2 linked regions of the Streptomyces collinus genome follow. The protein of the gene in region 2 interacts with the protein of the main gene of each other region in a pairwise test. Links are inferred from orthologs where the notes say so. Each region holds a gene or a part of one and is shown on either strand. Other genes may lie near its edges. The genes, in order: rlmB and tsaE.

Evidence for each region.
Region 1: the proteins of tsaE (region 2) and rlmB interact in binary tests that used the Escherichia coli proteins (3 or more experiments, as listed by UniProt). The link is inferred for Streptomyces collinus from one-to-one orthologs.

Annotation. Positions count from the first base shown.
Region 1 is NZ_CP133771.1:4,039,842-4,043,096, forward strand. The notes cover bases 148-3,091. They hold rlmB (23S rRNA (guanosine(2251)-2'-O)-methyltransferase RlmB), read right to left. Parts: upstream 2,119-3,091; coding sequence 1,177-2,118; downstream 148-1,176. Other genes in these bases: RFN52_RS18205 (DoxX family protein), read right to left, coding at 148-1,048; cysS (cysteine--tRNA ligase), read right to left, coding at 2,238-3,091. In the rest of the region: more of RFN52_RS18205, read right to left, coding at 1-147; more of cysS, read right to left, coding at 3,092-3,255. UniProt on the Escherichia coli protein: Specifically methylates the ribose of guanosine 2251 in 23S rRNA.
Region 2 is NZ_CP133771.1:5,365,224-5,368,531, forward strand. What follows is about bases 238-3,234. They hold tsaE (tRNA (adenosine(37)-N6)-threonylcarbamoyltransferase complex ATPase subunit type 1 TsaE), read left to right. Parts: upstream 238-1,475; coding sequence 1,476-1,994; downstream 1,995-3,234. Other genes in these bases: RFN52_RS24565 (alpha/beta fold hydrolase), read left to right, coding at 248-1,507; RFN52_RS24575 (hypothetical protein), read left to right, coding at 2,155-2,322; RFN52_RS24580 (hypothetical protein), read right to left, coding at 2,353-2,913; tsaB (tRNA (adenosine(37)-N6)-threonylcarbamoyltransferase complex dimerization subunit type 1 TsaB), read left to right, coding at 3,027-3,234. Outside these bases: alr (alanine racemase), read left to right, coding at 1-123; more of tsaB, read left to right, coding at 3,235-3,308. UniProt on the Escherichia coli protein: Required for the formation of a threonylcarbamoyl group on adenosine at position 37 (t(6)A37) in tRNAs that read codons beginning with adenine.

The sequences.
Region 1 (3,255 bases), 1.3 Mb from region 2 along the record:
CGGGGACGCTCTTCCAGCTGACCGTGACCAGCAGCGCGGCCGACAGCAGGGCGCCCAGGCTGGCGGCGACGCGCTGCCAGCAGCCCAGCACCGTCAGGACGCCGACGATGACCTGGGCGAAGGCGATGACCAGTCCGGCGCCGACCGGGTGCTCCAGGGCGAACTGGCGCAGCGGCTCGGCGACTTCCCACGGGTGCAGCGTGTTGAGCCACTTGACCATGGAGCCACGCTTGCCGCCTTCGAAGTAGACGGGGTCGCACAGCTTGCCCATGCCGGCGTAGATGGAGATGAAGCCGAGGAAGACGCGCAGCGGAAGCAGGACGACGGCGAGGTTCATCCGGCGGCCCGGGTAGTAGGCGTGCCGGGCCGGGTCGTCGCCGTGCCGCTTGGCCCGGCGCCCGGTGCCGTCCGCGCCGGGGGCGGACTCCTCGAAATCGTCGTCCTCGTAGGCCGGTTCGCCGTACGCCGGTTCGTCGTAGGCGCTGCCGACGGTACGCATGGGCGGCAGCAGCCGGGTGCCGTCGGCGGGTTCGTGGGTGCGCTGGGGGCCGACGACCGGGGTCTCGACGGTCTGGGCGAGGTTGTCCTCGTAGCCGGCGCCGCCGTAGCCCGCGCCCGGGTACCCGGGGTCGTCGTAGCCCGGGCCCACACGGGAGATGACCTGGGTGGCCCCGGTGTCGGAGCCGGACTCGTCGGCGTGGCGGACGCTCTCGTGCCGCGCGGCCTGCAGGAGCCGGTGCGCGCCGGTGTCGTCGGGGGCGGATCTGCCGCTCCAGACCACGGGCCGGCGGCGAGCGGTGGCCCCGTCCGCCCCGCCCCCCACCTGGGGGATGCGGGCGGTGTCCTCGGTGGCGGTCAGGTGCCGTGCGACCCGGGGGGACTGAACGCGACGCGTCGAGACGCCCAACTGCACGCGGAAACTCGCGTGATTGACGATGACCTGCGCCGGGTCGCTCGGCACCTTCACCATGCTCAGCGCGGGAGCGTCGTCGAGTCCCGACGAGCGGTCCACCGTGGGTGTGCGGGGTGTTCTGGTGTCCACACTCATCTAACCGAGTGACGTCGCGTTAGGACACTGCTTTGACCCGCCGGATCTGTCCGGACCCCGTCAAGCTTGTCCTCTTCGCCCCGGTGACACCGGAATTACCCCGCACGGGTGACGTTCCGGACGCCTGTTCAGTGGCGTCGGCGGGCCGCCTCGTACAGCACGATCCCCGCCGCCACACCGGCGTTGAGCGACTCGGCGCCGCCCGGCATCGGGATCCGCACCCGCACGTCACAGGTCTCCCCGACCAGCCGGGACAGCCCCTTGCCCTCGCTGCCGACGACGATGACGACCGGGCCGTCCAGCGCCGGAAGCTCGCCGAGCTCGGCCTCGCCGTCGGCGGCCAGGCCGACGACCGTGATGCCGGCCTTCTTGTACGCCTCCAGGGTCCGGGTGAGGTTGGTGGCGCGGGCGACCGGGGTGCGGGCCGCCGTACCGGCGGACGTCTTCCAGGCACCGGCCGTCATACCGGCCGCACGGCGCTCGGGGACGACCACGCCGTGACCGCCGAAGGCGGAGACGGAGCGGACGACCGCGCCGAGGTTGCGCGGGTCGGTGACGCCGTCGAGGGCGACGATCAGCGGGTCCACACCCTCGTCGTAGGCGGCGGACGCCAGGTCCTCGGGGTGGGCGTACTCGTACGGCGGGACCTGGAGGACCATGCCCTGGTGGTTGAGCCCGTTGGTCATCCGGTCCAGCTCGGGACGCGGGGCCTCCATGAGGTTGATCCCGCCGCGCTCGGCGGCGACCTGGAGGGCCTCGCGCACCCGCTCGTCGTTGTCGATGAACTGCTGGACGTAGAGCGTGGACGCCGGGACGCCCTCGCGCAGCGCCTCCAGGACCGGGTTGCGCCCGACGACCAGCTCGGACGTGCCCTTGCCGCCCCGGCCGCGCACGGTGGGCCGGCGCACGGCCTGCTTCGCCTTGGCGTTGGCGACGCGGTTCTTCTTGTGCCCCTTGCGCATCTCGGCGGGCGGGGTCGGGCCCTTGCCTTCCAGGCCCCGGCGCCGCTGGCCGCCACTGCCGACCTGCGCGCCCTTCTTGCCGGACATGCGGCGGTTGTTCGCGGCCATTGAGCTACCTGTCTCCGTGAAGTGATGCGTACGTACGTCTGTGTGTACGGCTCTTGTCTCTGTGCAGTGTGCCGCCCGGAGGCCCGGGCGGCACAGTCGGGCAGCCCGTGGGGCTTGTCTCAGCGCGGGCCGAGGCTCCATCGCGGCCCCTGCGGGCTGTCCTCGATGACCAGACCGGACTGGCCGAGCTGGTCGCGGATGGCGTCCGCGGTGGGCCAGTCCTTGCGGGCCCGGGCGGCCTCGCGCTGGTCGAGGACCATGCGCACGAGCGTGTCGACCACGCCGTGCAGGTCCTCGCCGCGGTCGCCCTCCCCGGCCCACTGGGGATCCAGCGGGTCGAGGCCGAGCACGCCGAGCATCGCGCGGACCTCGGCGAGCCGGGCCACCGCGGCTTCCTTGTCGTCGGCGGCCAGCGCGCTGTTGCCCTGCCGGACGGTGGTGTGCACCACGGCGAGCGCCTGGGGCACGCCCAGGTCGTCGTCCATGGCCTCGGCGAAGGCGAGCGGCACCTCGGGGGCGGGCTCGACGACGCCGGCCTTCTCCACCACGCGCTGCACGAAGCCCTCGATCCGCGCGAACGCCGACTCGGCCTCGCGCAGTGCCTCCTCGCTGTACTCGATCATCGAGCGGTAGTGCGGGGTGCCGAGGTAGTAGCGCAGCACGATGGGCCGCCAGCGCTTGACCATCTCGCTGACCAGCACCGAGTTGCCGAGCGACTTGGACATCTTCTCGCCGCTCATGGTGACCCAGGCGTTGTGCACCCAGTACCGGGCGAACTCGTCGCCGTAGGCCTTGGCCTGCGCGATCTCGTTCTCGTGGTGCGGGAAGACCAGGTCGAGGCCGCCGCCGTGGATGTCGAAGGCGGTCCCGAGGTACTTGTGGGCCATCGCCGAGCACTCCAGGTGCCAGCCGGGACGGCCGCGGCCCCAGGGCGTCTCCCAGTCGGGCTCGCCGGGCTTGGTGGCCTTCCACATGGCGAAGTCGCGCGGGTCGCGCTTGCCCGAGACGCCCTCGTCGGGCTGGCGCAGGTCGTCGATGTCCTGGTTGGACAGCGCCAGGTACGCGGGGAAGGAACGGACGTCGAAGTAGACGCTGCCGTCGGCCTCGTAGGCGTGCCCGCGCTCGATGAGGCCGCGC
Region 2 (3,308 bases):
GATCGCGGAGAGCCCACGGCGGAGGACTGGGCCCAGGCGGCCGGAACCATCGCCTACGAGATCGTGACCCGGATCGGAACGCGTGTTCCTCGCGTCTATGTGAATGAGGAACGGGACGGGTAACTCGCACGGGGAACCCGTCACGCGACGAACACCAGGCACCCTGGCAACAGCAGCACTATCCGGCCCCCCGGTTCACTCGACCGGGTGAGCCACCCGACCAGCACCCGGCGAAGAGGAGCGGCACGTGAGCGAGAGCAGTGCGGAGGTCGTCGCGGACGTCGCCTCGGCGGCCGTCGCGGTCTCCGCCGCGGGGGCCGCGGGGGGCTGGCGCCGGGCGACCGGCATCGCCGGCGTGGCGATAGGCGTGGTGGCCGCGGGTGCGGCCGCCGGTGTCGCCCTGGAGCGGATGACGGTCGGCCGCGGCATGCGCCAGAAGGCCCGGCTCGCCCTGGACTCCGCGGGGCCGTACGGCTCGCTGCGCGGCATGCCCGGCAAGGCGTTCGCCGACGACGGCACGGAGCTGTACTACGAGGTCGACGACCTCGACGAGGAGGCCGCTCCCGCCGCCATCGGCCCACGCCGCCGGCGGCTCTTCGGCCGCAAGTCCCCGGCCCCCGTCACCGTCGTCTTCAGCCACGGCTACTGCCTCAGCCAGGACTCCTGGCACTTCCAGCGGGCTGCCCTGCGGGGCGTCGTACGGACCGTGCACTGGGACCAGCGCAGCCACGGCCGGTCCGGGCGGGGCGTGGCCCAGACGCGGGACGACGAGCCGGTCACCATCGAGCAGCTGGGCCGGGACCTGAAGGCCGTCATAGACGCGGCCGCCCCCGAGGGACCGCTCGTGCTCGTCGGGCACTCCATGGGCGGCATGACGGTGATGGCGCTGGCCGACCAATACCCCGAGCTGATCCGGGAGCGGGTCGTCGGGGTCGCCTTCGTGGGGACGTCCTCGGGGCGGCTCGGCGAGGTCAACTACGGTCTGCCCGTCGCCGGGGTCAACGCGGTGCGGCGGGTGCTGCCCGGGGTGCTGAAGGCGCTGGGGCAGCGGGCCGAGCTGGTGGAGAAGGGGCGCCGGGCGACCGCGGACCTGTTCGCCGGGATCATCAAGCGGTACTCGTTCGCCTCCCGGGACGTCGACCCGGCCGTCGCCCGGTTCGCCGAGCGGATGATCGAGAGCACGCCGATCGACGTGGTCGCCGAGTACTACCCGGCGTTCAACGACCACGACAAGACCGAGGCGCTCGTCCACTTCACCGACCTGCCGTTGCTCGTCCTGGCCGGGGTGCAGGACCTGGTCACGCCGAGTGAGCACAGCGAGGCCATCGCCGATCTGCTCCCCGACGCCGAGCTGGTGCTGGTGCCGGACGCGGGCCACCTGGTGATGCTGGAACACCCGGAAGTGGTCACCGACCGCCTCGCCGACCTGCTCACCCGCACGGGTGCCGTGCCCGCAGGGGCTACCGTGAAGGGCTATGGAAGCACCAGCACCGCACAGCCCGGCTGAGCCCGGCTCCGTCCAGATCGTCGTCACGTCCCCCGAGCAGATGCGGGAGCTGGGCCGCCGGCTCGCGAAAGTACTGCGCGCCGGTGACCTGGTGATGCTCAGCGGAGAGCTCGGCGCGGGCAAGACGACGCTGACCCGTGGGCTGGGCGAGGGGCTCGGCGTGCGCGGGGCCGTCACCTCGCCGACGTTCGTGATCGCCCGGGTGCACCCCTCGCTGGGCGACGGGCCGCCGCTGGTCCACGTCGACGCCTACCGGCTCTCCGGCGGCCTCGACGAGATGGAGGACCTCGACCTCGACGTCTCGCTGCCCGACTCCGTGGTCGTCGTGGAGTGGGGCGAGGGCAAGGTCGAGGAACTGACCGAGGACCGGCTCCAGGTCGTGATCCACCGGGCGGTGGGCGACACGACCGACGAGGTCCGGCAGATGACCCTCACCGGTGTGGGGGAACGCTGGGCAACGGCGGACCTGAGCTTCCTTGTCGCGTGAGTCCGCGTGCCCCGGGGTCCCGGTGTGCGGTCATTCGATGAACGTTCCGACAAGACGTCGGCAAGATGTTGCGCTCGGTGTCTCGCGCGTGGTCACATGGTATCCAGTCCGTAGTTAGGTGTACCTAACTTCGTTGGCCCCGGCCCTTCGGGAGGCGTCCATGTCGGCTACAGAGAGCAAGGGGCAGCCGCAGCGGTTCGCGGTCGCCGGGGTGTCCATGCACGACCTGCTGGCGGCGGGCCGGGCAGCGGCGCTGATCTCCGCGCCGCCGCGCCCTCCCGAGCCGGAACTCTCCGAGCGGACCTCCGCGCACCGCGAAGCGGCCTAGGCGCGCTGTCCCGGGACGTCGGTGACACGCCTAGCGGACGACCACGACCCGGCGGCCGATCGTCGCGAACGTCCACATCGCGTCGCCGTCCGCGCGGGACTCGCGGATGCCGCCCGTGCGGACCTTCGGGTCGGGGGCGGGGGCGGTCTGGCCGCCCACGGCCGCGCTGAAGCCGATGACCACGCCGTCCACACTGGCGAAGCGCACCACGTGCTCGACCGGGACGCCGTCGGAGCCGGTGACCGCGTTCGAGCGGGACGTCACCGAGTAGCTGCCCGGCGCCGGGTCCACCGCGCTCGGCTCGACCTCGAACGTGCGGCTGACCGCCTCGTCCCCGGCGACCAGCCACACCCGGTCCCCGCGCAGCGAGTAGACGACCCGGGCGCCCTTGCCGGATTCGGGGGGCAGTGCGGTGGAATCCCCCTTGACCTGGGGTGCCTTCGACGTACCGGCCGCCGGTACGGCGCCCGTCTGCGCCGCCCTGCCCATGCCGGCCGGAAGGGTCTCGGCCGCCTCGTGGGCGAGGTAGCCGACCGTCGCCAGGGCCGCGGCGGTGAGCCCGGCCACGATTCCCGAGCTGCTAGCTGCCACCCGCGTTCACCTCACGTCGTGCATCCCTGTCGTGACGGTAGGTGACCGTAGCAGCATGTGGCGACCCGGCAGGCGCGGCAGTGCCGGGCCCCGGGGAGCCGTAGGCTGTTTGCGTGCTCTTGCTCGCTCTGGATACCGCCACGCCCGCTGTCACCGTCGCACTGCACGACGGACGCGATGTCATCGCCTCGTCGAGTCAGGTCGACGCGCGGCGCCACGGGGAACTGCTGCTGCCGGCGATCGACCGGGTGCTCGCCGAGGCCGGTCTGCGGCTCGACGCCGTCACCGGGATCGTCGCCGGGATCGGTCCGGGACCGTACACCGGGCTGCGCGTCGGCCTGATGACCGCGGAGACCTTCGGACTCGCGCTCGGTGTCCCCGTGCACGGCGTGTGC